3 regions of the Nocardiopsis alba genome follow, and region 3 is predicted to be linked to each of the others. Evidence: riboswitches for the same ligand, from Rfam matches in the RefSeq annotation. Region 3 holds a riboswitch; each other region holds the start of a gene.

Region 1 (9,493 bases), on a different contig from region 3:
AGGTGGCCGGGTTGCTCCGTCGGGAACCGCGGATCGCGCCTTGGTCGATCGAGACCACGCCCGCGTCGGAGGAGATCGAGCCGTGCACCAGGGAGCTCTTGCCGGAGCCGGCCACGCCGGTGACCACGACGAGCGTCCCCAGCGGGATGTCGACGTCGACGTCGCGCAGGTTGTTGGCCTTCGCGCCGCGGATCGGCAGGACCCCGGTGGGCGTGCGCGTGCTCTCCTTGACCCGGACCCGGTCGTCGAAGTGGCGTCCGGTGAGGGTGCCGGAGGAGCGCAGTCCTTCGACGTCCCCCTCGAAACCGACGCTTCCGCCCTCCGTCCCGGCCCCGGGTCCGAGGTCGACGACGTGGTCGGCGATGGCGATCGTCTCGGGCTTGTGCTCCACGACCAGCACCGTGTTGCCCTTGTCCCGCAGGTTCAGCAGCAGTTCGTTCATCCGACCGATGTCGTGGGGGTGCAGGCCGATGGTGGGCTCGTCGAAGACGTAGGTGACGTCGGTGAGGGAGGAGCCCAGGTGTCGGATCATCTTGACGCGCTGGGCCTCGCCGCCCGACAGGGTGCCCGAGGGACGTTCCAGGGAAAGGTAGCCCAGGCCGATGTCCACGAACGAGTCGAGGGTCCGTCGCAGGGTGGTGAGCAGCGGCGCCACCGTGCCGCGCGCCTCGCCTCCTCCGGCCTCGGCGCTCTCCTCGATCCCGTCGAGCCCCCGGACCCAGTCGGCCAGATCGCTGATCTGCATCGCGCAGGCGTCGGCGATGTTCACCCCTCTGATCCGCGATGAGCGCGCCCTCTCGGTGAGGCGGGTCCCGTCGCAGTCGGGGCAGGTGGTGAAGGTGACGGCCTCGTCCACGAACGCCCGGATGTGCGGCTGCATCGCCTCCCGGTCCTTGGACAGGAACGACTTGCGGATCTTGGGGATCAGCCCCTCGTAGGTGAGGTTGACCCCGTCGATCTTGACCTTGACGGGCTCGTGGTGGAGGAGGTTCCACCTCTCCTTGTCGGTGAACTCGCGGATCGGCTTGTCCGGGTCGACCAGCCCCGACTCGGCGTAGAGCCGCACGGTCCAGAAGCTGTCCGACTTCCATCCGGGGATGGTGAAGGCGCCCTCGGAGATCGCCTTGGTGTCGTCGTAGAGGCGCGAGAGGTCGATGTCGGAGACCGTGCCGCGGCCCTCACAGGTGACGCACATACCGCCGGTCCGGCTGAAGGTCGCCTTGACCGCCTTCCTCGCCCCGCGCTCGACCGTGATGGCGCCGCTCGCCTTGACCGAGGGCACGTTGAAGGCGAACGCCCCGGGCGGGCCGACGTAGGGGGTTCCGAGCCGGCTGAAGAGGATGCGCAGCATGGCGTTGGCGTCGGTGGCGGTACCGACCGTGGAGCGGGGGTCGGAGCCCATCCTCTCCTGGTCGACGATGATCGCGGTCGTCAATCCGTCGAGCAGGTCCACGTCGGGCCGCTCCGTGCGCGGCATGAACCCCTGGACGAAGGTGCTGTAGGTCTCGTTGATCATCCGCTGCGACTCGGCGGCGATCGTGTCGAACACCAGCGAGCTCTTGCCCGATCCCGAGACCCCGGTGAACACCGTGAGTCTGCGCTTGGGCAGGTCGACGGCGACGTCCTTGAGGTTGTTCTCCCGCGCGCCCCGCACGCGGATCAGGTCGTGGCCGTCGGCGGCGTGTCCGGAACCGGTGCTCATCGTCTCTTCCATCCCCTGGACCTCCTCGACGTCCACACCGATCCGGGCGGGTCGCCTGTCCGGCCACACGGTCGCCGTTGCTCGACGCCCTCCTCGGCCACGCGCCACATCGTGACACAGGGCGAGGACAGAACGGGGTGAACGCGACCGGCCCGTCCCGGATCAGGCCGAAGGGGCGGTGTCCGGGACGAGGCCGGCCAGGGCGGCCGTCAAACGACGCGTGATCTCCGGCGAGCGTACGGCCACCCGGATCCAGGAGGGGTCCAGCCCCGGGAAGGTGTCGGCCCTGCGCGCCGCGATCCCCTGGGCGCGCAGGCGCGCGTGCGCCCCTTCCCCGGCCCGCACGAGGACGAACGGAGCCCGTGAGGGGACGAACCCCGCCCCGGCCTCGCGCAGCCCGGCTTCGAGATGGGAGCGCCATCCGTCGAGTTCACGGGCGCGGCGCTCCGCCTCGGGGACCGCCTCCTCCGAGGTACAGGCGATCATGGCCGCGATCGCGGGGGTGGACACCGACCAGGGCGTGCTCGCCCGTTCCAGTCCGCGCACGGTCCCGGAGTCGCCGACGAGGTATCCGGCCCGGATGCCGGGGATCGACCAGTGTTTGGTGAGACTGCGCAACACCACCAGCCCTTCGATCCGCTCCTCGACCAGGCTCTCCGGCTCTCCCGGCACCGCGTCCATGAACGCCTCGTCGACGACGACCAATCGCCCGGGGCGGCAGAGTCGACGCAGGTCACGGGCGGGGTGGAGAACTCCGGTGGGGTTGGTGGGGTTGCCCACGACCACCAGGTCCGCGTCGTCGGGGACGGCGTCCGGGTCGAGGACGAAACCGTTCTCGGCCGGGCAGAGCACGCTCGTGACGGCGTGTCCGGCCTGTTCGAGCGCGGCGTGCGGTTCGGTGAACTGGGGGTGGACCACGACCGGCCGCCGCCAGGAACGGAGCCGCGCGATCAGGGTGAACGCCTCGGCCGCTCCGGCGGTGGGCAGCACCTCGTCGACCCCGCGCCCGTGACGGCGGGCGATCGCGGCCCGGGCCGGTGCGGGGTCGGGGTAGGCGTCGATCTCGCGCAGGCTCTCGGCGAGGGCGCGGTCGAGCCACACGGGACGCCGCCCCGGATGGACGTTGACGGCGAGGTCCAGCATCCCCTCGCCCACCTCGACGTCACCGTGATGGCGGAGCGGGTCGGCGACGGGTTCCGCCACCGCCTCCGCCTTCAGGGACACGAGGTCGGGTGCCGGGACGGAGGCGGGCACGGGGGGCGGGGTCGCGCGCGCGGCGTCGGCCAGACGTGCCGCGAAGCGAGGACGGCCGGCCCAGTGGAGGTGCAGGTAGGAGGCGTGCAGCGTGTCGGAGGCGAAGCCCTCCGGAGCTCCATCGACGACCCAGGCCGGGCGTTCGGCGCAGGCTCCGGGGCTCATGCGGGTGCGGTGGAACTCGTGACCGGTGGCGCTCTCGCCCGCGCGGGTGAGCAGCGTGTCTCCGGGCGCGGTCGCCACCGGATAGCGCAGGGTGAGCCGCTCCGTCATCCGGGCGTGCGCGGGAAGGACCCCGGCCATGGCCCTGTCGTCGAGCGACCCGGCCAGATAGAGCATGCCGGCGCACTCGGCGACGGTGGGCACCCCGGAGCGGACGGCGTCGCGCAACTCGGTCAGCAGGGCCCGGTTGGCGGCGAGCCGACCCGCGTACACCTCGGGGAAGCCGCCGCCGAGGTAGAGGCCCCGGGTCCCGGAGGGCAGCGCGGTGTCCACGAGCGGATCGAAGGCCACGACCTCGCATCCGGCGGCGGTGAGCAACTCCTCCGTCTCCGGGTAGCGGAAGGTGAAGGCCCGGCCGCCGGCCACCGCGATCACCGGCCGCGGACCGTCGGCGGCGGCGATCCCCGGTTCGTCGGCGGGATCCCAGGGGCGGGCGTCCAGGGCCGGGGCGGAACGGGCCAGCTCCACCAGCGCGTCCAGGTCGACGTCGCGCGCGACGCGCTCGCCGAGCCGTTCGACGGCGCGGGCCGACTCGGCCCGTTCGGCCGCCGGGACCAGCCCCAGGTGGCGGGAGGGCGCGGCGATCTCCTCGTCGCGGGAGACCACCCCCAGGACGGGGATCGGCATGGCCCGGGCGATCTCGGCGACGTTGCGGGCCGACCCGGCCTTGTTCAGGATGACCCCGACGACCTCGACCGCGGGATCGTAGGCGACCATCCCCGCCACCAGGGCCCCCGCCGAACGCGACATGCGGGACACGTCCACGACCAGCACCACGGGGGTCGCGGTCAGGGCCGCCACGTGCGCGGAGGAGGCGAACCCGTCGGTGCCGATCCGTCCGTCGTGCAGCCCCATCACGCCTTCGACGACGGCGATGTCGGCGCCGCGCGCCCCGTGCAGGAGCAGCGGCGCCACCCGCTCCTCGCCCACCAGGTGGGGGTCGAGGTTGCGGCCGGGCCGTCCGGTGCCCAGGGCGTGGTAACCGGGATCGATGTAGTCGGGCCCGACCTTGTGCCCGCTCACCGTGTGACCGGCGGCCCGGAGCGCCGCCATCAGCCCGGTCGCGATCGTGGTCTTGCCCTGCCCCGTCATGGGCGCGGCGATCATCAACCGGGGCGGGGCGGTCCCCTCCGGGCGGAGGGGGGACGTCACCATTCGATCCCTCGTTGGCCCTTCCGGCCGGCGTCCATCGGGTGCTTGACCTTGGTCATCTCGGTGACCAGATCGGCGGCCTCCAGTAGACGCGGGTCGGCCCGACGGCCGGTGATCACCACGTGCTGGCGTCCGGGACGGCTCTCCAGGGCGGCGACGACGTCCTCGACGTCGACCCACCCCCAGGCGATCGGGTAGGTGAACTCGTCGAGGATGAGCAGGTCGTGCGTCTGCTCGGTGAGTCTGCGCTTGATCTCCTCCCACCCCTGCGCGGCGGCGGCCGCGTGGTCCTCGGCCCCGTCGCGGTGGCGGATCCAGGACCAGCCGGAGCCCATCTTGTGCCATTCGACCGGGCCGCCCTCGCCGGTCTCCTCGTGGAGCCGGCCCAGGCGTTCCAGGACGGTCTGCTCGCCGATGCGCCACTTCGCCGACTTGACGAACTGGAACACCCCGATCCGCCAGCCCTGGTTCCAGCCGCGCAGGGCCAGACCGAACGCGGCCGTCGACTTGCCCTTGCCGTCACCGGTGTGGACGGCCAGGAGCGGAAGGTTGCGGCGTTGGCGTGTGGTGAGTCCGTCGTCGGGGACGACGGACGGCTGTCCCTGGGGCATCAGGCGGCCCTTTCTCGTACGGCGTCGCTCAGGGCGTCGGCGTCGACCTCGCCGACGGGCAGATGGTCGGCGTCCAGGCGGGCGGCGAGGGTGGCGGCCAGCCCCAGACGCAGGGGACCGGACTCGCTGTCCACCACGACCGTGGTGACCCCGAGTCCGGCGACGTGGTCGGCGGCGTCCAGGGCACGGCCGACGGCGCCCCGTCCCCCGGTGGCCCGGCCGTCGGTGACCACGACCAGGAGCGGACGCAGGCGCGCGTCGCGCAGGCGTTCCCGTCGGACCACCCGGGCGGCCTCCAGCAGCCCCTCGGCGAGCGGGGTGCGGCCGCCGGCGGGCATCTCGTCGAGACGGACGGCGGCCACGTCCACCGAACGGGTGGGCGGCAGCGTGAGTTCGGCCGTGCTCCCCCGGAAGGTGATCAGGCCGACCTTGTCGCGTCTGCGGTAGGCGTCCAGCAGGAGCGAGAGGATCGCGGTCTTGACCTCGGTCATGCGTTTGCGCGCGGCCATGGAGCCGGAGGCGTCGACGCAGAACAGGACCAGGTTGCTCTCCCTGCCCTCCCGGATCGCGACGCGCAGGTCCTCCGGACGCAGCCGGATCCGCTCCCCCTCGCCCGGTCGTGAGGCGGCGGCCCGCACGGTCTCCACCAGGTGGAGCGAGGAGCCCCGGCCCGGGCCGGGGCGGGAGGCGCCGACCCGGCGGCCCCGGGTTCCGATGGCGCGGCTGCGTCGACCGTCGGCGCCCTCTCCGGTCCCCCGCACGGTGAACGTACGGGGGCGGTAGGGGGCGGCCGCCTTGGCCGTGGGGAGCGGGGCGGCGGACGGCCGGGACTCGGAGTCGGGGCGATCCTCGCCCACGGGTTCGTGCGGAGCGGGCTCCGGGATCGTCTCCGGCTCCGGGCCGGTCTCCTCACCGATCGGTCCGTCGGCCGGGCCCTCGGTGGGTTCGGGGCCTTCGGCGTCCGGTGCGCCGTCGCCCTCGGGCGGGGTGTCGACGGGGTCGTCGCCGCCGTCCGGGCCCGAGGGTTCCGGCGGATCGGGCGGGAGCTCCTCCTCGCCCAGGACCCGGTCGAGGAGCTCCTCGTCCAGCCCCGGGGCGTCGAAGGGGTTGCGCCTGCGCCGGTGCGGCAGGGCGAGGGTGGCGGCGCGGCGGATGTCGGCGCGGGTCACCTCGGTCCGCCCCTCCCAGGCGGCGTGCGCGACCGCCGTGCGGGCGGTGACGATGTCGGCGCGCAGACCGTCGACCTCGAAGGCGGCGCACACCTCGGCGATCTTGAGCAGCGCCGCCTCGGACAGCCGGACCCGGTCCAGGGCGTCGCGCGCCTCGGCGATACGCGCGGACAGGGCCCGCTCGGTCTCGCGGTAGCGCTCGGCGAAGCCGGCCGGGTCGGTGTCGTAGGCCATCCGGCGTCGGACCACCTCGGCGCGGGCACGGGGCTCGGTCGGCGCGGCGATCTCCACGGTGAGCCCGAAACGGTCGAGGAGCTGCGGGCGCAGCTCGCCCTCCTCCGGGTTCATCGTGCCGATGAGCAGGAAGCGGGCCGTGTGCTCCACGGAGAAGCCGTCGCGTTCGACGGTCACCCGGCCGGTGGCCGCCGCGTCCAGCAGGAGGTCGACCAGGTGGTCGTGGAGGAGGTTGACCTCGTCGACGTAGAGCAGCCCGCGGTGGGCTCGGGCCAGTAGTCCGGGTTCGTAGGCGACCTGTCCTCGGGTGAGCGCCTGCTCCAGGTGCAGGGAGCCCAGGACCCGGTCCTCGGTGGCGCCGACGGGGAGTTCGACCAGCCGGACCGGCCGGCTCTCCACCGGGGTCTCGGGGCCGAAGGGACCGTCGGGCGAGTGCTGTCCGGGGTCGGCCGGGTCCACGGAGAAGCGGTCCCCGCGATGGACGTCGATGGGCGGCAGCAGGGAGGCCAGCGCCCGCACCGCGGTGGACTTGGCGGTGCCCTTCTCGCCGCGGACCAGGACGCCGCCGATCTCCGGCGAGACGCTGGTCAGGACCAGGGAGAGTCCGAGGTCGTCGAGGGGTTCGGTGTCGCAACCGACGATCGCGGAGAAGGGAAAGTGCGAAGACCGCAATGGCATGTGAGGCTCCCGCTCGTTTCGCCATACGTCATGGGCGGGCGCGAGGCCGGTCTTCGGACTTGCCGGGTCCTCCTCACGGAGGCTCGGTTCACCGCAGCGGGCCTGTGCCGGAATCTCACCGGGCTTCCCAGATTCTCCCCTCCCGCCGTCACCACCGTTTCCGATGGCCGGGCGGGCAGGGGCACCTCGCGCCTGTTGCCCGCCACGATAGCGTCAGGGCCATGAAGGACGACACGCGCCCTCCCCGTCGGGTGCCCGGCCGGGCCCTGCCGGGCGAGACGCCCCTCCCCGCCGAAGGGGTCGGGATCACCGTCGTCGGTGTCGGGGCCGACGGCTGGTCCGGGCTGCCCGAACGCCTGCGCACGCTGGTTCTGGAGGCGGAGGTGGTGCTGGGCGGCCACCGGCACCTGTCCATGCTTCCGGAGACGCCCGGGCAACGCCGCGAGCCCTGGCCCTCCCCGCTCCGTGAGGGGCTGCCCGACCTGTTGGCCTCCCTCGACGGGGCCCGTACGGTGGCGCTCGCCTCCGGAGACCCGTTGGTGTCGGGGATCGGCACCACCCTGATCGACGCGTTGGGTCCCGAGACCGTACGTCTGGAACCGGCCGTCTCCTCCGTCGCCCTGGCCCGCGCCCGTATGGGGTGGCCCGCCGAACGGTGCGCCGTGGTGAGCCTCGTCGGCCGGGACCCCCGCCCGCTTCTGCGCAGGCTCGCGCCGGGACGTCGTGTCCTGGTGCTCTCCTCCGACGCGGGCACGCCCGCGACGGTCGCCGGGATGCTGGTCGGCGCCGGGTACGGAGAGAGCCGGATGACGGTCCTGGGCGACCTGGGCGCGCCCTCGGAGTCACGGTTGGAGGGCACGGCCGAAGGATGGGCGTCCATCCCCGCCGAGAAGGTCTCCGCCCTGCACGTGCTCGCCCTCGAACTCGCCGGACCGGTCGGGTACGGCCTGGTCACCGGACTTCCCGATGACGCCTTCAAACACGACGGCCAGCTCACCAAACGGGACCTGCGCGCCTCGGCCCTGGCCCGATTGGCGCCCTCGCCCGGACAGCACCTGTGGGACGTGGGCGCGGGGGCCGGATCGATCGGCATCGAGTGGATGCGCGCCCACCCGACCTGCTCGGCCGACGCCGTGGAGGCGAACGCCGACCGGGCGGCGCGGATCGAACGCAACGCCGGACGGCTGGGGGTCCCCGGTCTCCGGGTGGTCACCGGCCGGGCCCCGGAGGCGCTGGGCGATCTCGCCGGGCCCGACGCGGTGTTCGTCGGCGGTGGCGCGACCCGGCCGGGCGTACTCGACGCCTGCCTGGACGCCCTGTCGCCGGGCGGCCGGCTCGTGGTGCACGGCGTGACCCTGGAGACCGAGGCCCTGCTCGCGGACGCCCGCCGTCGTCACGGCGGAGAGCTCACCCGGATCCAGGTCGAGACCGCCGCGCCCGTCGGCACCTTCACCGGGTGGACGCCCGCGCGCACGGTCACCCAGTGGGCTCTGACGGTCGACCCTTGACCCTGGGGCGGCACGGATCGTAGAGGTGGGACTCCCCTCCCCCGCGCGGGTCCAGGGCCCGGCCCACGAGGATCACGGCCGCCTGCCGGAGTCCGGCTCCCTCCACCAGGTCGGCGATGTCGGCGACCGTGCCGCGCAGCACCGACACGTCCGGATGGCCGACCTTGTGCACCACGATCACCGGGCAGTCGTCGCCGTACTCGGGGGCGATCTCGACCATCAGTTCCCGGACGCGGCGGATCGCCAGGTGCAGGACCAGGGTGGCCCGCGTCCGGGCGAACGCGGACAGGCTCTCGGTGTCCGGCATCGCCGTCGAACGGGCCCGGGTCCGGGTCAGCACCACCGACTGGGCCACCAGCGGCACGGTCAGCTCCCGACCGACCATGGCCGAGGCGGCCGCGTAGGCGGGCACCCCCGGGGTGACGTCCCAGGGGACGCCGTGGGCGTCGAGTCGGCGGGTCTGCTCGGACAACGCGGAGTACAGCGACGGGTCGCCCGAGGTGAGCCGCACGACCTCGCGGTCCCCGGAGTGCGCCGCGACCAACAGTTCGGTGATGCGGTCCAGGTCCAGACCCTGGGTGTCGATCGCCTCGACGTCGGACGCGCAGTGGGAGAGAACCTCCGCGTCCACGTAGGTGCCGGGGTAGAGCACCACGTCGGCCGCCGCCAGCATGCGGGCGGCGCGCAGCGTCAGCAGGTCGGCGGCGCCGGGGCCCGCCCCCACGAAGTGGACGGTCACGTCCTCACCCACCTGGGGGTCCAGACCCGGCCGGCCGGGTCGACCCGGGTCCCGGAGGCGCCCACGATCAGCAGACAGCGCATGTCGATCGTGGTGGTGTCGAGCTCTTTCAAGGTGGTCGTCAGGAGGGTCTCTCCCTCCCGACCGACGTCGCGGCCGACGACGACCACGGTGTCGGGGTCGCGGTGCTCCAACAGGATCCGTCGGGCGTGGGCGATCTGCTC
Region 2 (9,493 bases), on a different contig from region 3:
GGGCGCCTACCGGACGGGCGACTGGGCCGTCTACATCCCCGAGGGGGCCCTCCTGCCCGAGGACCTCATCGAGGAGATCGGTCTGACCGGACGGCTCGCGGGGTCGAAACGGAACCGGGTCAAGGCCATCCGGCTCCGAGGCGAGCTCTCCCAGGGCATCGTCTGCCGTCCCGCCGCGCTCGCCGACCGCGACCTGGCGGCCGAGCACGAGGCCGGCACCGACCTCTCCGCCGAACTCGGGATCACCAAGTGGGTCCCGGAGGTGCCCGTGCACCTGAGCGGCGACGTCGTGGCCGCCCCGGATCTCCTCAGGTGGATCGAGATCGAGAACGTCAAGCGCTACCCGGGCGTCTTCGAGCCGGGCGAGCCGGTCGTCGCCACCGAGAAGATCCACGGCACCGCCTGCCTCTACACGCTGCTGGCCGAGAGCGGCGAGGAGTTCGTCTCCTCGAAGGGACACGGTGGCAAGAACCTCGCCCTGGCCCCCGACGACGGGAACCTGTACTGGAGGGCGGTCCGCGCCGCCGAGGTCGGCAAGGCCGCCCGCGCGCTGGCCGAGCGCTTCGGAGCCCGCAGGGTAGGCGTGTTCGGTGAGGTCTTCGGCTCAGGTGTCCAGGACCTGGGCTACGGAGAGACCGGCCGGACCGAGGAGGCGCCGGGGTACGCCGTGTTCGACGTCGCTCTGGACGTGGACGGTCGACGTGTCTGGGTCGACTCCGCCGACCTGGGCGGTCTCCTCGCCGAGGTGGGGCTGCCCGCGGTCCCCGTGCTCCACGAGGGCCCCTACGACGAGGCTCTGCTGATCGCGGCGGCCTCGGGCGCCGAGACCTGGAGCGGGCGCGCCCTGAACATCCGTGAGGGCCTCGTGGTCCGACCGGCCAGGGAACGGTTCTCGAAGGAGCTGGGCGGTCGCGCGATCGCCAAGTTCGTCTCCGACGCCTACCTCACCCGCAAGGGCGGCACCGAGTACGAATGATCCGCGCCGTCCGGGACGGGACCGTCGTGGCCCCGTCCCGGACCGCGGCTCAGGGGCGCTCCTCCTCCAGCGGGGAGGGGCGTTCCGCCGTCTCGATCTCCGGGGCCTCGTCCCGATGGCGCAGGGACAGCAGGGCGCCCAGACCCACGGTGATGGCGCTGCCGATCGCCGTGTACCAGGTGAAACCGACCAATCCCGGGGCGAACAGGAACAGCCAGGCCATGGTCGCCACGGCCACCGTGAAGGCGACGGCGGCGTCGGCCTGGCGGGCCCGGCGCACCCACAGACCCAGGAAGAACGCCCCCAGCAACCCTCCGTAGGTGATGCTGGCGACCGACAGCCCCAGTTCGACCACCGGGTTGTCGGTGCCGGTGAACATCGCGGCGGCGACGATGAACACCAGACCCCAGCCCAGGGTGAACAGTCGGCTCAGGCGCAGGGCCTCGCCGTCCGAGAGCGTCCGGCGCGAGAACCGCTGGTACAGGTCGGACATGGAGGAGGACGACAGGGCCGACAGGGACGACGACAGGGTGCTCATCGCGGCGGCGATGATCCCGGCCAACAACAGCCCGGACAGACCGGGGGGAAGCCCTTCGGCGATGAACACCGGGAAGAGCTCGTCGGAGGTGCCCATCCCGAGCCGTTCGATCGTGGCCCGCTCGAAGTAGGAGTAGAGCGCCAGACCCACGGTCAGGAACAGCGCGAACTGGGCGAACACCACGACCCCGCTGACGATCACGGCCTTCTGCGCGTCGCGCAGGCTGCGACATCCCAGGAGCCGCTGCACGATGATCTGGTCGGCCCCGTGCGACGCGGTCGACAGCAGGGCCCCGCCCAGGACGGCGGTGACCGTCGCGTAGGGGGAGGAGACGGGGTCGGAGGTGAGGTCGAGGAACCGGGTCTTGCCCTCCTCCGCCGCGACCGACAGGAAGTTCACGTCCAGGTTCACGGTGATGACCACCAGGGCCACGATCCCGCCGAGGACGTAGAGGCCCATCTGGAGCACGTCCACCCACACCACCGCGCGGATCCCGCCGACCAGTGTGTACAGGATGGTCACGGCGCCCATCACCGCGACGATCGCGAAGTAGGAGACGCCGAGACCGAACGAGTCCAAGACGATCTTCATCGGGATGGCGGCGGCGAACAGGCGCACCCCGTCGGCGAGCAGCCGGGTGAACAGGAAGGTGACCGAGGCGGTGGCCTGCATGCCTCGACCGAACCGCAGCCCCAGGTAGGCGTAGGCGGTGGTCATCTCGCCCCGGTAGTAGCGGGGCAGCAGCAGGAAGGCGACCACGATCCGGCCGATCAGGTAGCCCACGGCGACCTGGAGGAAGGTGACGTCGCCCAGGTAGGCGATCCCGGGAACGCTGATCACGGTGAGCGCGCTGGTCTCGGTGGCCACCACGGAGAGGCACACGGCCCACCAGGGCAGCCGCCGATCTCCGATGAAGTAGTCCTTGATGTCGCGTTGGCGACCGGACAGCCTCAGCCCCAACCAGGCCGAGCACAGCAGATAGAGGACGATGACGACGATGTCGATGGTCTGCACCGGGCGGTTCCTCCGGAGGGTCGACGGGGCGGGCGGTGGGCTCCGGGGACGGGGGCCGGGTCCGAGGTCCCGTGAAGGTCGGCGACCCGGATCAGGGGGCCGGTTCGACGCGTAGGAGTCGCGGGGGCCGATCGGCCGGTTCGGGGAGCCGGAGCGGCCCGGATCCCGGGGTGAAGGAGCCCGCGATGGCGGAATGGCGGGCCCCGGTGCACGCGGGGAGTGCGGCGGGGAGTCCGTGCGCGCTCAGGAAGCCGATCAGGGCGAACAGGTAGGCCTCCTTGGCGTCGCCGTCCAACCCCAGGGCGTCGACGGTGTCCAGCCGGGCCGGTCCGAGCCGGGCGGCGAGCCGATCCATCAGGGCCGGGTTGCGGGTGCCGCCTCCGGAGGCCAGCACCTCGACGACCCCGTGGGGGCGCAGGGCGTCGGCGACGGTGACGGCGGTGAGCTCGACCAGGGTGGCGAGCAGGTCGCCGTCGTCGGGGCGGCCCGTCGCGCGCAGGGCCGCCTCCAGGTGGTCGGGCCCGAACAGCTCCGGACCGGTCGACTTGGGCGGGGCCTGTCGGTAGTAGGGCTCGGCCAGCAGGTGGTCCAGGAGTTCGGGGACGGGGGCGCCGGAGCGGGCGAGCCGCCCGTCGACGTCGAGGTCGATCGCCCCGTCGGTGATCAGCCGCATGGCGGAGTCGAGCAGGGTGTTGGCGGGGCCGGTGTCGAAGGCCAGGGGGTCTCGCCCCGGGCGTACGACGGTCACGTTGGCGATCCCGCCGAGGTTGAGCGCGGCGGTGGCCTCGTTCCGCTCGCCCAACAGCAGGGTGTCCAGGACGGCGGCCAGCGGGGCGCCCTGGCCGCCCGCGGCGACGTCGGCGGTGCGCGGGTCCGAGAGCACGGGGACCCCGGTGGCCTCGGCGATCCAGGCGGGTCCGCCCATCTGGAGGGTGCCGTGCACGGTGGGCCCCTCGGCCCAGTGGAAGAGCGTCTGCCCGTGCGAGGAGATCAGGTCGGCCCGGCCCTCGGTGAAGGCCTCCATGCCGGCCAGCGCGGCCCTGCCGAACTCGCGCCCTATCAGGGTGTCGAGCCGGCAGACCGTCTCCAGGGTGGTCGACGCCGGAGGCAGGGCCGAACGGAGCTCCCGCCGCAGACCGTCGGGGTAGGGGTGGTCGAGGTGGCCCAGCGGGGTCAACCGGATCAGGTCGCCGTCCAGGGCGAACCGGGCGGCGGCGACGTCGATCCCGTCCGCCGAGGTGCCGGAGGACACACCGATGACGATCATGCGGCTCCCGGGGCGGGGAGGGGGCGTCGGGGTCCGTCACCCGCCCCTGCCGTGCGCGGACCCACCGTGTGACAGCGATATACCGCGCCTCCTCCCGCGTCAACACCCCCTCGTCGTCCTGGTCGGAGCCGTGATGGGACGGTGGCCGGGGCGCGGGGTCGTGGTCGTCGCCGGGGAGCGGAGGAAGGGGGTCCGGTCGAACCGGGCGGCCCGGTTTCGGAGGGTGGTACCCGCAGGTCGGGGGTGGTGGGATGACGAGGGTCACAGGATCGCGCGCCGATCCGAATTGCATGTTCATTCATAAGGGTGCATGCTTATTGTCATGTCCAAGGTACTCACTTCCCTTCCCGCCGGCGAGCGCGTCGGAATCGCCTTCTCCGGAGGCCTCGACACCTCGGTCGCGGTCGCGTGGATGCGCGAGAAGGGTGCCGTCCCGTGCACCTACACCGCTCACATCGGCCAGTACGACGAGCCCGACATCGAGTCGGTGCCCGGCCGCGCCTCCGACTACGGCGCGGAGATCGCCCGCCTGGTCGACGGTCGCGCCGCCCTGGTCGAGGAGGGGTTGGCCGCCTTGGCCTGCGGTGCCTTCCACATCCGTTCCGGTGGACGGCCCTACTTCAACACCACCCCCCTCGGCCGCGCCGTCACCGGCACCCTGCTGGTCCGCGCCATGCTGGAGGACGGGGTCCAGATCTGGGGCGACGGCTCCACCTACAAGGGCAACGACATCGAGCGGTTCTACCGCTACGGTCTGCTCGCCAACCCCTCCCTGCGTATCTACAAGCCGTGGCTCGACGCCGACTTCGTCAACGAGCTGGGCGGCCGCAAGGAGATGTCGGAGTGGCTGGCCGAGCGCGACCTGCCCTACCGGGACAGCACGGAGAAGGCCTACTCCACGGACGCCAACATCTGGGGCGCCACCCACGAGGCCAAGGCCCTGGAGCACCTGGACACCGGCATCGAGCTCGTCGACCCGATCATGGGCGTGCGTTTCTGGGACCCCGAGGTCGAGATCGTCCCCGAGGACGTCACCATCGGCTTCGAGCAGGGCCGGCCGGTCACGATCAACGGCAAGACCTTCGCCTCCTCGGTCGACCTGGTCCTGGAGGCCAACGCCATCGGCGGCCGCCACGGTCTGGGCATGTCCGACCAGATCGAGAACCGCATCATCGAGGCCAAGAGCCGCGGCATCTACGAGGCCCCGGGCATGGCGCTGCTGCACGCCGCCTACGAGCGGCTGGTCAACGCCATCCACAACGAGGACACCCTCGCCAGCTACCACAACGACGGTCGGCGTCTCGGCCGGCTCATGTACGAGGGGCGCTGGCTGGAGCCGCAGGCCCTGATGGTGCGCGAGTCGCTCCAGCGCTGGGTGGGCACCGCCGTCACCGGCGAGGTCACCCTGCGGCTGCGTCGGGGCGAGGACTACTCGATCCTCGACACCACGGGCCCCTCGTTCAGCTACCACCCGGACAAGCTGTCCATGGAGCGCACCGAGGACTCCGCCTTCGGTCCGGGCGACCGCATCGGCCAGCTCACCATGCGCAACCTCGACATCGCCGACTCCCGCGCCAAGCTGGAGGACTACTCCCGGCTCGGCATGGTCGGCAGCGAGCACCCGACCTCGATCGGCGCCGCCCAGGCGGCCTCGACCGGTCTCATCGGCGCCATGCCCGAGGGCGGCGCTCAGGAGATCGCCTCTCGCGGCGAGGTCGACGACGCCGAGTGGCTCGACCACGCCGCGATGGAGTCCGGCACGGACTGACCCTCGCGACCACCGCGCCGCCACCGTCCCCGAGGCTTCCGGGGCCGGTGGCGGTCGCATGTCCGGGGTCGGTGAATGTGAGATCCGCCCCCGGGCGCGGCCCTCTCCGCCGGTGGGTTCGAGGGCCCCGAGGGAATGGCGTGCGGGGCCCGGATGTTCGGAAAGCCGGGCCACGCGCATGATCCGGGCCGGATCGGGAGAACGATCGGGCATAGGGTGCGCTCGAGGGTCGGGTGATCCACGTGCCGACGCCGACGTCGATCACGGTGACAGGGGTGTGGGCAGGCCCGGCGGAACTCTCGCCCCATTAGAATGGAACGATCACATTATTTGAGTTGATCCAGAAAAGACGGAAGGTCCAACGAGTATGTCGACCCCCTCGGACTTCGAGCGGATGTTGCGCGAGTCCGCGCTCCGGGTGACCGGTCCCAGACTGGCCGTCCTCTCCGCCGTGCACGCCCACCCGCACGCGGACACCGATTCGATCATCCGCGTCGTGCGCGAAGAGATCGGCGCCGTGTCCAGCCAGGCCGTCTACGACGTCCTCAAGGCCCTGACAGGCGTGGGTCTGCTGCGCCGCATCCAACCGCAGGGCACGGTGTCCCGCTACGAGACGCGGGTGGGGGACAACCACCACCACGTCGTCTGCCGTTCCTGTGGCGCCATCGCCGACGTCGACTGTAGCGTCGGCCACGCTCCCTGCCTCACCGCCTCCGACGACCACGGGTTCGAGATCGACGAGGCCGAGGTCGTCTACTGGGGCCTGTGCGGCTCCTGCTCCGAGGCGCGCGTCTCCTGAGAGCCCCCTCCCTCGATCCCCAGGGCGCCCTCCACGGGCGTGCCGGCCCTGTGGGGTCCCCTTCGCCGTGCCCACCGCTCTCCTGATCACGTCTCCCGGCCCTCGAGGCAGGGTCCCCGCGGCCCCGGGACGATCCGCTCGAACCGGACACGGTAATCTCGTCTGGCCAGTCGAACTCCACCTCATGGAGCAGGGAACCCGGTGCGAATCCGGGACTGACGCGCAGCGGTGAGGGTGACGGGCGGACGTGTTCCGGGACCGAGGTCCCGGGACGGCCACTGGGCGGGGAGCCCGGGAAGGCGTTCCGCATCGGTCGACCCCGAGTCCGAAGACCTGCTGGCGCTGGCGGTGACGGTCCGCCAGGTTCCCGCGGGCCTCGCGAACGGGCCCCTGATCGAAGGACCCGCATGTCCCCGACCGCCGTGCCCCGAACCCGGCACGACCGCTGCCCCGGAGCCCTGCGCCCCTGGCCCGCCGACGACGGCCTCCTGGTCAGACTCCGCCTCATCGGAGGCCGCGTACCCGCTCCGGCGCTCACCGCCCTGTCCTCGGTGGCCGAGGAGTACGGCGACGGGCGGGTCCACGTCACCGGTCGGGCCAACCTCCAACTGCGCGCCCTGCCCGGACGGGAGGGGAGGCTGGACCCCGAGGCGCTCCGTTCCCTGGAGGCGACCGGACTCCTGCCCTCGCGCACCCACGAACTGGTCCGCAACGTGATGGTCTCCCCGTGCACGGGCACGTCGGGAGGGCGGACCGACCTGCGGCCGGTCGCGGCCGAACTGGACCGGCTGCTGTGCGCGAACCCTCGTCTGGCCTCCCTCCCGGGCCGTTTCCTCTTCGTCCTGGACGACGGCCGCGGCGACCTGCTCGACCGCACCTGTGACCTGGGCCTGACCGCCCTCGACGACCGGTCGGCCCAGCTCCGGGTCGGCGAACACCCGGGCGCGACGGTCCCCCTCGACGAGGCCGCCGGGACGCTGATCCGACTCGCCGAGACCTTCCTCGAACGGCGCGGCTCCGGTCCCACGGCGCCCTGGCACGTCACCGAGCTCTCCTCCCCCCTGGCCGAACCGGCCCCGCCGGATCCCCGGCTGCCGGACCCGGCGCCACCCCTGCCGCACGGCCCGCTCCCGGACGGCGGCCGCCACGTGGCCGTGCCCGAGGAGGGGCTGGACCGTGCCGCGATCACGGAACTCGTGGAGGAGGCCCGCGCGGCCGGCCACGACGCACTCGTCGTCACGCCTCGGCGTGGCGTCCTCATCCCCGGAGGGACACGGTGACCACCCCGAAACGCCCGCCCAGGCGCTACGACTACATCGACGACGGATCCGCGATCTACGTCGACTCGTTCGCGACCATCCGGAGCGAGGCCCGGCTCGACCACCTGCCCGCCGACGCCGAACGGCTCGCGGTGCGCATGATCCACGGCACCGGTCAGGTCGACCTGGCCGAGGACCTGGTCGTCCATCCCGGTCTGGTGTCCGCCGCGCGTGCGGCGCTGCGGGCCGGCGCGCCGATCCTGTGCGACGCCACCATGGTCGCGACCGGGGTGACCAGGAGCCGGCTACCGGCCGACAACGAGGTGCTCTGCCTCCTCGGAGACCCCCGCGTGCCGGCCCTGGCCCGAGAGTGGGGCACCACCCGCAGCGCGGCCGCGGTCTCCCTGTGGGAACCGATGTTGGAGGGCGCGGTCGTCGCCGTCGGCAACGCCCCCACGGCCCTGTTCCACCTGATGGAGATGTTGATCGACGGGGCCCCGAGGCCGAGCGCGATCATCGGCTGCCCGGTCGGGTTCATCGGCGCAGCCGAGTCCAAGCAGGCCCTCACCGAGCTGGCCGAACGGCATGGGATCGACGTCCCCCACGTGGTCGCGCTCGGCCGTCGGGGAGGATCGGCGATGACCGCCTCGGCCCTCAACGCCCTGGCCAAGGAGGAAGAGTGACCGGACGTCTTCGAGGTGTCGGTGTGGGTCCGGGAGACCCCGAACTGATCACCCTCAAAGCGGCCCGCCTCATCGGTGAGGCGGACGTCGTCGCCTACCACGCGGCCTCCGGACGGGGCTCCAACGCCCGCCGGATCGCCGCCGACCTGATCCCCGAGGGGGCGATCGAGGAGCGGCTCACCTACCCGGTGACCACCGGCGCCACCGACCATCCCGGCGGCTACGAAGGGGCCCTGGCCGACTTCTACGAGGAGTCCGCCGCGCGCCTGGCCGCCCACCTCGACGCCGGCCGGGACGTCGTCCTGCTCTCCGAGGGTGACCCGCTGTTCTACGGCTCGTACATGTACATGCACGACCGGCTCTCCGAACACCACGAGACGGAGATCGTGCCCGGCGTGCCCGCGTTCACGGCGGCCACGGCCACGGCGGCGGCGCCCCTGGCCCGCCAGACCGACGTGCTCACGGTCCTGCCCGGCACCCTGCCCGAACCGGAGTTGGCGCGGCGGCTCGCCGACACCGACGCGGCCGTGATCATGAAGCTGGGCCGGACCTTCCCCGCCGTCCGTCGGGCGTTGGAGGCGGCCGGCCGGTTGGAGCACGCGGTCTACGTCGAGCGCGCCTCGATGGATCGTGAACGCCGTCTCCCGGTGGCCGAGGTCGACCCCGACACGGTGCCCTACTTCTCCCTGATCCTGGTCACCGGGGACAGCCTCAACGGTCGGCGCTCCAGGGACGGCGCCGTGACGGAGGCGCGGACCCCGGAGTCCGCGACGGCCGAGGCCGAACTGCTGGTCGTCGGCCTGGGGCCCGGCCCCGACCACTGGATCACCCCCGAGACCACGGCGGCGCTGGCCGAGGTGGACCACGTGGTGGGCTACGGCCCCTACGTCGACCGGGTCCCCCAGCGCGCGGGCCTGACCCGCCACTCCTCCGGCAACACCGTCGAGATCGACCGCGCGCGTCTGGCCCTGGACCTGGCCCGTCGGGGCGAGCGCGTCGCCGTGGTCTCGGGCGGGGACGCCGGCGTCTTCGGTATGGCCACCGCCGTGTTCGAGGCGGCCCAGGACCCCGTCCACCGGGACGTGCCGGTCCGGGTGCTGCCCGGGGTCAGTGCCGTCCAGGCGGTGGCGGCCCGTGCCGGCGCGCCGATCGGTGGGGACTTCGCGGTGATGAGCCTGTCGGATCGGCT
Region 3 (9,493 bases):
CGGCGAGTGCCGTGAGGTGTACGCGGAGCTGATGGACGTCAACGTCGGACTGCGCGGGGTCATGCTGCCCCTGGTGGTCGGCTTCGGCGCCACGGGCTACCTGGCCTCCGTCCCCGGCGCGACGGCCGGCGGCGCCTGGTGGAATCGGATGTCCCGAAGAGGGCAGCAGGCCACGGCCGGAGCCGCGGCGGCCGCCGGCATGGCGGTCGCCGTCGCCTTCGCCCTGGTCGGCGGGGACACACCGATCCCCGAGGAGCCGTCCCCGGCCGCGGCACCGCCGATCGACGCCCCCGCCGAGGACCCGCCGCCCCCGGCCCAGGACACCCCCGACGACCCGCCGCCCGCCACGCCGGACGAGCCCGCTCCGGTACCGGCCCCGCCCGCCGACGTTCCCCCGGAGGAGGTTCCGGACCCGCCCGCGCCCCAGGAACCGGACGCCCCGGCACCGGAGGATCCGGCACCGGAGGACCCCCAGGAGGACCCGCCGCCCGCCCCCGAGGAGCCCGAACCCGAACCGGCCCCCGAGGAACCGCTGCCCGAGTTCGCCGTGGGCATCGACCCGGTCGGGTCGCTCGTGCCGGGCAGCGAGGGGATCATGGTCCTCGACGTGCTCAACACCGGGCAGGACACGGCCGAGGACGTCCTCGCCCAGATCACCCTCCCTCCCGGAGTGGAGATGATCTCCTCCGGCGGAGCCGGCAACGCGGTCCCGATGGCCTCCGGTAACGGTGACTGGGGCTGTTCGGCCGGGAGCGGCGGCGGTGAATGCGTGCGTTCGGGCATGGCCGCGGGAGAGAGCAGCACCCACTTCCTCGACGTTCGGGTGGCCCCCGACGCCGACGTGGACGTGCCCGCCGGGGTCGTGATCTCCTCTGGGAACGTGAGCCATCGGGCCACCGGCGAACGCGGGGTCACCTCCGAAGGGATCCCCGCCCGGTACGCCACGGCGGGGCAGGTACGCACGGAGGCCGTCGGCAACTCCCTCATGACCTGTACCGAACCCGAGGAGTCGAAGAAGCCCACCTGGCCGTGGCCCTGGTGGGGCACCCCCGGGACCCCGGAGACCCCCGAGGCCCTTCCCGGGCCGACCCCTCCCGCCCCGACGGAGGACCCCGGGCCCACCCTCCCGCTCCCCGAACAGGAGGACGCCGACCTCGGGCGGGCCCCCGCCGACCACGTCTCTCCCGAGGACGCGGGCGAGGCCCTCGACGACCTGCTCGGCGGAGGTGAGGAAGGGACACCCGACGGACCGCCCGGATACCCGACCCCGGAGGCGCCGTCCCTCGAGGACGAGGACCCCGCTCCGACCGGACCTCCCCTGACACCCGAACTCCCCGAGCTTCCCGGGGAGACCGTCGAACCCACCGACCCGGGCGAAGACCACCGGGACGAGGACGAACCGGAGGAGCACGAGGAGGGCGACTGCGCCCAGGCCCGCGCCCGCTCCGGGGAGGGCATCGACAACGACAACTGGGTGATGGCCCCGCTCGACCGCGACCAGGACCCCACGACCACCTCCTCCAGCTCCGCCACCTGGTCCCTTCCCGAGGGCGGTTCGGTCCGCTGGGCCGGGCTGTACTTCTCCGCCTCCGGGGACCCGGGCGTGCCGACCGCGCGGGTGAAGGGGCCGGGCATGGCCGCCTACACCACCGTCACCGCCACCGAGACCCGCTCCGCCGACCTGCCCGCCTACTCGGCCTACCAGTCGTTCGCCGACGTCACCGACCTGGTGCGCGCCTCCGGTGGCGGGCAGTGGTGGGTCGCCGACGTCCCCGCCCAAGAGGGGCGCGGCGTCTACGCGGGCTGGAGCCTGGTCCTGGTCCTGGAGGACCCCGCCGTGGAGGGGTACCAGCAGGCGATGGTCCTGGACGAGACCTCGGCGGTCTTCCAGGACTCGAACGGAGCGGCCTTCCCGGTCTCGGGGCTGCTCCCGACGGCGGTCCGGACCGGGGTCGACGTGGTCGCCTGGGAAGGGGACGCCGAATTGGGCGGCGACCGTGTCCTGATCGACGGTGTCCCCCACGCCCCTTCCGAAGGGCCGGGAACCGTCGACAACGCCTTCGTGGGTTCCGCGCGTGGAGCGGACGGGGATCCGATGACCTTCGGTACCGACGTGACGCGATTCGACGCGGTGCTCGGCAGGGAATCGGAAATCCGAATCCTCTCCGAACAGGACGCGCTACTGGTGGGGGTCATCGCACTCGCGGCCCCTATGCGCACCTGATCCCGGTTATCGAGGCGCTGTTCACAGCGCTCGGAAAACCACGGACATCCAGGGGAATCGCCGTTGAGTAGCAAGACCATAACCGTGGGTATTCACAGGCGGAACGCAAAACCAGACGGATTTGGCTAGGCTGTGCCCCGGTCATGGATATGGCCCCAGAGATCGACAGGGAAGGGGGCGGTGTCACGTGGACCGTTGCGCGTTGTTCGTCGACGCGGGATACCTTCTCGCCGACGGCGCGATGGCCGTACACGGAACCCGTAACCGGGATTCCGTCGCCTGGGACTATTCCGGTCTCGTCCAGTTCCTCAACGAGGTCGCGCGAGACCGCACGGGGCTGCCGCTCCTGCGCTGCTACTGGTACGAGGCGATCGCCGACGACCGGAGGACCCAGGAACAGGACGGCATCGCCGACATCCCCGGCATCAAGTTCAGAGCCGCCCGGATCCGCCCGGGGCGCCGCGAGGGCGTGGAGAGCTACGTCCAACGCGACCTGACCACACTCGCCCGGACCGGTGTCCTGTGCGACGCGGTCCTGGTCAGCGGGGACGAGGACATGGCCCCGGTGGTCGCCGACGTCCAGGAGATGGGCGTGCGCGTCACCGTCGTGCACATCTCGGTGGAGGGCAACTGGACCATCTCCCGGTCCCTGCGCCAGGAGTGCGACGACCTCATCGAGATCGGCGCGGGCCACCTGCGCCCCCACGTCGAACTGCTCTCCGGCGGCGGATCCACCCAGGAGAACGCCGCCAAGACGACCACCCCCTTCGCCAACGGGCGCGCCACACCGGTCCCCGAACAGGCGCCCGCCCGCCCCCGCTCCGCGGAACGAGGGCGTCGCGCCCAGCCCGAACAGCCCGCCGACACCTCCACCGGCGGACTGGAGGCCATGTTCGCCGGCACCGGCGGACAGTCCGTCCCCCAGGGCAGCGCCATGGAGCAACTGCGCGCCATGCGACGCTCCCTCGCCCAGCAACGCGGCGACCACCTGGCCGGCTCCGGCGGAGAGAACAGGGCCTCCGGGGGCATCGACGCCAACGGCTTCCCCACCGGGGGACAACCGGTCAACGGCGCCGCCGCCTACCCGGGCTCCCCCGCGGGCCAGAACGGCCAGACCCCCTACCCGCCCCCGAGCACCGGCGCCCACCAGTCGATGCGCGGCGCCGAACCGAACGGCTACGGCCTTCCCTCGGCGCCCCCGAACGGCACGGCCCCCGGCCTCGGTACGGGCCCTGCCGGCTACGACAGCACCGGACCCCAGCCCGGGTTCGGTGGTGGCACCGGACCCCAACCGGCCTTCGGAGGTACCGGCCCCCAGGCCGCCTTCGACCCCGGAACGGGCCCGCAGGTCTCCTTCGCCACCGACGCCCCCCAGGGACCTCCGCCCCGCAGAACCCCACCCGCACCCGACCCCAGATACGGGGGCGGACCCGGCGAGGACCAGGGTTTCGGAGGTGGGTCGGACCCAAACCCTACCTATGGGACCAGTACGGAAGCTGACGCCGCACGCCGCGGTGGCGCCGACCCCCGTTTCGGGGAGCGGCGGCCTACTGGTCCCGAGTACGACGACCGATTCGGCCCCAGGGGACACCAGGAATCCGCCCCCAGTCCTGGATATGCCCAGCAGACGGGCCCCGCCCCGCATACCGTTGATGAAGCGGTGCATGTCGCGCACAGGGAAGGGAACGACTTCGCGGAGTCGATCGCACGCGAGGCTCCGGCCCTATGGGTGGAGGCGGTTCTGGCCAGACGGCCACGAATGCCCTCCGACCTGGAGGCCCGCCTGCTTCAGGGCTCCTCGCTCCCGATCGACCACCTGTTGCGCGACGAGGTCCGTGACGGACTGCGCCAAGGGTTCTGGCAGGCCCTGGAGCGTGCCAGGACCTGATCGGCGCGCGGGAGTGCGAGTAGGGGATGGGGGCGATGCGGTTGACCCACGTGACGACGGCAGAACTCGACCGGTTGGAATTCCACGCCGTCCGGTCGGGTGAGCACGGTCGGATCGCCGCCCAACTACTGGACCTGGCCAACCGGGTCGACGCGGGAAGCGAGGTCGGCCGCGCCGAACTGTTCGTGCGCGCGGGCGAACAGTGGGAGATCGCCCAAGAGTTCGAGCGTGCCTGCTCGGCCTACCAGCGGGCGATCGACGACGGCGGCGTCACCGTGATCGACCCGCACGCCCTGAGCGCGGGCGCCCTCCTGCAACTGGACGAACGCCGCCAGGCCGAATACCACCTGGAACGCCTGGAGTCGGGCGGTCCCGCCGGGCTGCCCACCCTCATCCACGTCGCCGAGGCGCTGTACGCGCACGACGACCTGGAGGGGGCCGAACGCTGGGCCACCGCGGGCGCGCGCTTCCACGCCGGATGCTCGCGGAGCCCCTACGTCGAGGACCTCTTCCTCGAACTGCTGAGAATCCGGTTCCGTATCCGATCCGACCTCGGCAGGCCCGAGGACGACCTGGACCTCATCCTCGACGAGGTGTGACCCCGGCCGATCCGCGGCCCGGAGCGTCGACGACCCCGGGCCCGCGACCGGAGGCGGCCGGCTTCGTGTGAGCTTTCCTTCCCCGCCCCGAGCGACGCGAGGGGGAGGAGGGGGCCTGCGGCGGGTTCTCGGGCGTGGTCCCGACCGCCCCGCACCCTGTGGGAGCATCGATCCCGCCGGGTGAGAGCGACCCCGGGCGGGGCCGTCTCGCCCCCTCATACCATGTTCGGCGGCGGGATCCGGCCACGGTCGATACGTCCGAAGAACCCGCGACACGCCATCATCTTGCGGTGTACCAACCCACCATCCCCTAGATGTAGTATCGCTCCCGCTGGTGGTTCACCGGCCCTCCGGGGCGGGTGAGGCAAGAGGGAACCCGGTGCGAATCCGGGACTGCCCCGCAGCGGTGAGTGGGAACGAAAGCCGTCATAGGCACTGGGAGCCGTTCAGGCCCTGGGAAGCGACGGTGGAGTAGGAAGCCCACGAGTCCGAAGACCTGCCACCCGCACGCACCTCAGGTGCGTACGACGACGGGGCTTCGAGGGAGAGCCGCCGCGACCCACCGGTGGACCGTACAGGTTCGACGTACACCTCCACTGCTGCGTGCCGCGTGCTCACTCGTGTGCCCCCGGGGACTCTTCTACCGAGGTTGGAGCCGCTTTATGACCCTTGACGTCGAGGCCGCGCCCGTATCCGTTCGGCCCACGCAGACCCACGAGGGTGGCCCTGGCACCGCCATCGACCGGATCGAACACGTGGTGGCCGAGGCCTGCGCCGGTCTCACCGGTGTTTCGGCGGAGAAGGTCCTCGACGAGGCGCGGCGCGGCTTCTACCCCGGCATCGCCGACTCCGAGGTCGAGCTCGCCCTGGTCATGGCCGCCCGCAGCTTCGTCGAGGTCGACCCGGACTACTCCTACGTGGCCGCGCGTCTGCTGCTCGACAAGCTCCGCACCGAGGCGCTGAGCTTCGTCTTCGACGCCCACGAGACCGCCGGGCAGACCGAGATGGGCGACCGCTACGCCGGCTACCTGGCGGCCTACGTGCGCCGGGGCGTCGAGCTCGGCCAGCTCGACCCCGCCCTGGCCGGGTTCGACCTGGACGTGCTGGGGCGGGCCCTGCACGCCGATCGCGACGAGCAGTTCACCTTCCTGGGCCTCCAGACCCTCTACGACCGCTACTTCCTGCACAGCGACGACGTCCGCTACGAGCTGCCGCAGGCCTTCTTCATGCGCGTCGCCATGGGCCTGGCCCTCAACGAGGACGACCGTGAGGCCCGCGCGATCGAGTTCTACGAGCTGCTGTCCTCGTTCGACTTCATGGCCTCCACGCCCACCCTGTTCAACGCGGGCACGGTCCGCGCGCAGCTCTCCTCCTGCTTCCTCACCACGATCGGTGACGACCTCCAGGAGATCTTCCACGGCATCGGCAACAACGCGATGCTGTCGAAGTACTCGGGCGGTCTGGGCAACGACTGGACCCCGGTCCGCGGCCTGGGCTCCCACATCAAGGGCACCAACGGCAAGAGCCAGGGCGTCGTCCCCTTCCTGAAGATCGCCAACGACACCGCCGTCGCGGTCAACCAGTGCTTCGCGCCCGACACACCCGTCTATACGGCGGACGGGAGCAAGGCCATCTCCGAGATCGAGGTCGGCGATCTGGTCCTGGGGCACAGCGGTGTCTACCGCGAGGTCACCGACGTCATGATGTACGACCAGGTCGATCCCATGGTGCGGGTGAAGATCAAGCATTCGATCGAGGACATCGAGGTCACCTCCGGACACCCCTTCTACGCGATCCAGGGTGTCCCGCTGGGTCAGTCGAACAGCCGGACCCTGGCCTGGCTCGAGGACGACAAGGTCCGTGCCGAGTGGGTCGACGCCGGCCGGTTGGAGAAGGGCGACTACGTCGCCCAGGTCGTTCCCCGGGAGATCGTTCCGGTCGAGGGGTTCACCGAGGATGACGCCCGTCTCTACGGGATCCTGCTCGGTGACGGCCACCTGTCGAAGGGCGGGCAGCAGTGGGGGGTCTCCGGCAACCCCGAACTCGACACCCACCTGGAGTTCGTCCGGCACTACCTGGAGAGCCGGGGCATCCACTACTGGGAGACGGGGCGCGACGAGACCTACCTCCAGATCCACTGGTCCTTCGGCCGGGGCGCGGTTCGTGACGAACGGACCGGTCGTATCACCGGCGCGGGCGAGCCGACCCTCCCCTTCACCTTCGAGGACGTCTACGACGCTCGAAAGGACAAGAGGATCTCCCGTCGGTTCTCCCACCTCCCGCACGCCCAGACCAGGGCTCTGCTCCAGGGGCTGCTCGAGACCGACGGCGGCGTCTCCCGCGGGGTGGAGATCTACTTCACCAGCACTTCGCGTCCTCTGGCTCTGGGAGTGCGCTACCAGCTGCTCCGCCTGGGGGTTCCGGCCGCCGGACAGTACCGAGAGCGTGAACAGTCGCACACCGGACGCCGCTCGGACGGCACCGAGATCCGGTTCGATGGAACCGCCAAGGCGTTCGACATCCGGGTTCCCGCGGTCGAGGGCATCGCCGAGCTGGTGGGCTGTCGTCCCCTGACCAAGCGGAACTGGATCGAACACAAGGGCATGGTGTTCACCCGTGTCCGTGAGGTCGGAGAGACGGAGATCGTCCCGACCGTCTTCGACCTCAAGGTGGAGACCGATGAGACGTACATGACCGCGGCCGGTCTGGTGCACAACGGCGGGAAGCGCAAGGGCGCGGTCTGTGCCTACCTGGAGACCTGGCACATCGACATCGAGGAGTTCCTCGACCTTCGCAAGAACACCGGCGACGAGCGCCGCCGCACCCACGACATGAACACCGCGAACTGGGTTCCGGACCTGTTCATGAAGCGTGTGGAGGAGCAGGGGAGCTGGACCCTGTTCTCCCCGGACGAGGTCCCCGACCTCCACGACAAGTACGGTCTGGAGTTCGTCGAGGCCTACGAGCGCTACGAGGCCGAGGCGCGGGCCGGGCGGATCAAGGTCCACCGGACGCTGCCCGCCGTCGACCTGTGGCGTCGCATGCTCACCATGCTGTTCGAGACCGGCCACCCCTGGATCACCTTCAAGGACCCGTCCAACCTGCGTTCGCCGCAGCAGCACGTCGGTGTGGTGCACTCCTCCAACCTGTGCACCGAGATCACGCTGAACACCGACAAGGACGAGGTCGCGGTCTGCAACCTCGGCTCGGTCAACCTGGCCCGCCACGTGAGCGCCGAGGGCATCGACGTCGAGCGGCTGCGCCGTACCGTCCGCACCGCCGTGCGCATGCTCGACAACGTCATCGACGTGAACTTCTACACGATCCCCGAGGCCCGACGCGCGAACATGCGTCACCGTCCCGTCGGGCTGGGGCTCATGGGGTTCCAGGACGCCCTGTTCGAGCTCCGCACGCCCTACGGTTCCGAAGGCGCGGTGAGCTTCGCCGACGAGAGCATGGAGCTGATCGGCTACTACGCGATCGAGGCGTCCATGGAGCTGGCCGCCGAGCGCGGTTCCTACGAGACCTTCGAGGGCTCCCTGTGGAGCCGCGGCGTCCTGCCGATCGACTCGTTGCGGCTGCTGGCCGAGGCCCGCGGCGGCGACCTGGACATGGACCGCGGTGAGACGCTGGACTGGGACTCGCTGCGCGAGCGGGTGCGCACCACGGGGATGCGCAACTCCAACGTCATGGCGATCGCCCCCACCGCGACCATCGCCAACATCACGGGCGTCAACCAGTCGATCGAGCCGGTCTACCGGAACCTGTACGTCAAGTCGAACATGTCCGGCGACTTCACCGTGGTCAACGACCACCTGGTCCGCGACCTCAAGGAGCGCGGCCTGTGGGACGAGGAGATGGTCGCGGAGCTGAAGCGTCACGACGGCAGCCTGGGGGAGATCGACCGGGTGCCGGACGACCTGAAGGACCTGTACGCCACCTCGTTCGAGGTCGACCCGTCCTGGCTGGTGGAGGCCGGTTCGCGTCGTCAGAAGTGGATCGACCAGGCCCAGTCGCTGAACCTGTACATGGCGGCCCCCAGCGGCAGGAAGCTGGACGCCCTGTACCGGAAGGCCTGGCGTTCGGGGCTCAAGACCACGTACTACCTGCGCGCGCAGAGCGCCACGCACGTGGAGAAGAGCACGCTCAAGGGCACCGACGGCCGGCTGAACGCGGTGTCGGCGACCCCGGCGCCCGCTCCGGCCCCCGCGCCCGCTCCCTCTCCGAGTCCCGCCCCGGTGCCGGTGGCCGAGCCCACGGCGGCCGAGGAGGAGTTCGAGATCGTCGAGGACCAGGCGTGCTCCATCGACGACCCCGAGTGCGAGGCCTGCCAGTAATCCGGTCGGGGGCGTCCGCGCGCGGACGCGGACGCCCCTCCTTCCTCGCACTCCGCCCCCGCAGAGAAGACCCGGCTCGACCGGAGAACGGACCAGTACCGAGCATGACCACGGTTTCCGAGAACAACGACACGACCGGCCTCGGCGAGATCGAGCGCGACGCCGCCCGTGTGAACGTCGACGACAAGGCGATGATCAACGCCCGCGCGGACGTCAACCAGCTTCTTCCCCTCAAGTACACCTGGGCGTGGGAGAAGTACCTCGCCGGCTGCAACAACCACTGGATGCCCACCGAGGTGGCCATGCAGGCGGACATCGCCCTGTGGAAGTCCAAGGACGGGCTGACCGAGGACGAGCGGCTCATGCTCAAGCGCAACCTCGGTTTCTTCGCGACGGCGGAGTCGCTGGTCGCGAACAACATCGTCCTGGCCGTCTACCGTCAGCT

What was found. Region 3 has a riboswitch for cobalamin ahead of TR33_RS08335 (ribonucleoside-diphosphate reductase subunit alpha). Riboswitches for the same ligand answer to the same signal wherever they lie in the genome.
Region 1: another riboswitch for cobalamin. It lies ahead of TR33_RS21875 (VWA domain-containing protein); the one in region 3 lies ahead of TR33_RS08335 (ribonucleoside-diphosphate reductase subunit alpha).
Region 2: another riboswitch for cobalamin. It lies ahead of TR33_RS21850 (ferredoxin-like domain-containing protein); the one in region 3 lies ahead of TR33_RS08335 (ribonucleoside-diphosphate reductase subunit alpha).

What each region holds. Positions count from the first base shown of each region.
Region 1 covers NZ_BAZE01000013.1:138,655-148,147, reverse strand. Annotated here, with positions in the region: gene TR33_RS21890 (ATP-binding cassette domain-containing protein) at 1-1,714, opposite strand, end outside; gene TR33_RS21885 (bifunctional hydrogenobyrinic acid a,c-diamide synthase/histidinol phosphate aminotransferase CobBC) at 1,865-4,333, opposite strand; gene cobO (cob(I)yrinic acid a,c-diamide adenosyltransferase) at 4,327-4,941, opposite strand; gene TR33_RS21875 (VWA domain-containing protein) at 4,941-7,016, opposite strand; cobalamin riboswitch at 7,050-7,188, opposite strand; gene TR33_RS21870 (bifunctional cobalt-precorrin-7 (C(5))-methyltransferase/cobalt-precorrin-6B (C(15))-methyltransferase) at 7,244-8,530, shown strand; gene TR33_RS21865 (cobalt-precorrin-4/precorrin-4 C(11)-methyltransferase) at 8,499-9,281, opposite strand; gene TR33_RS21860 (precorrin-2 C(20)-methyltransferase) at 9,266-9,493, opposite strand, start outside.
Region 2 covers NZ_BAZE01000013.1:129,068-138,560, forward strand. Annotated here, with positions in the region: gene TR33_RS21825 (RNA ligase (ATP)) at 1-976, shown strand, start outside; gene TR33_RS21830 (sodium:solute symporter) at 1,026-2,528, opposite strand; gene TR33_RS21835 (anhydro-N-acetylmuramic acid kinase) at 2,620-3,795, opposite strand; gene argG (argininosuccinate synthase) at 4,118-5,563, shown strand; gene TR33_RS21845 (Fur family transcriptional regulator) at 5,931-6,362, shown strand; cobalamin riboswitch at 6,514-6,717, shown strand; gene TR33_RS21850 (ferredoxin-like domain-containing protein) at 6,770-7,642, shown strand; gene TR33_RS21855 (precorrin-8X methylmutase) at 7,639-8,304, shown strand; gene TR33_RS21860 (precorrin-2 C(20)-methyltransferase) at 8,301-9,493, shown strand, end outside.
Region 3 covers NZ_BAZE01000003.1:566,000-575,492, reverse strand. Annotated here, with positions in the region: gene TR33_RS08350 (sigma-70 family RNA polymerase sigma factor) at 1-2,224, shown strand, start outside; gene TR33_RS08345 (NYN domain-containing protein) at 2,412-4,112, shown strand; gene TR33_RS08340 (hypothetical protein) at 4,139-4,711, shown strand; cobalamin riboswitch at 5,030-5,229, shown strand; gene TR33_RS08335 (ribonucleoside-diphosphate reductase subunit alpha) at 5,374-9,048, shown strand; gene TR33_RS08330 (ribonucleotide-diphosphate reductase subunit beta) at 9,153-9,493, shown strand, end outside.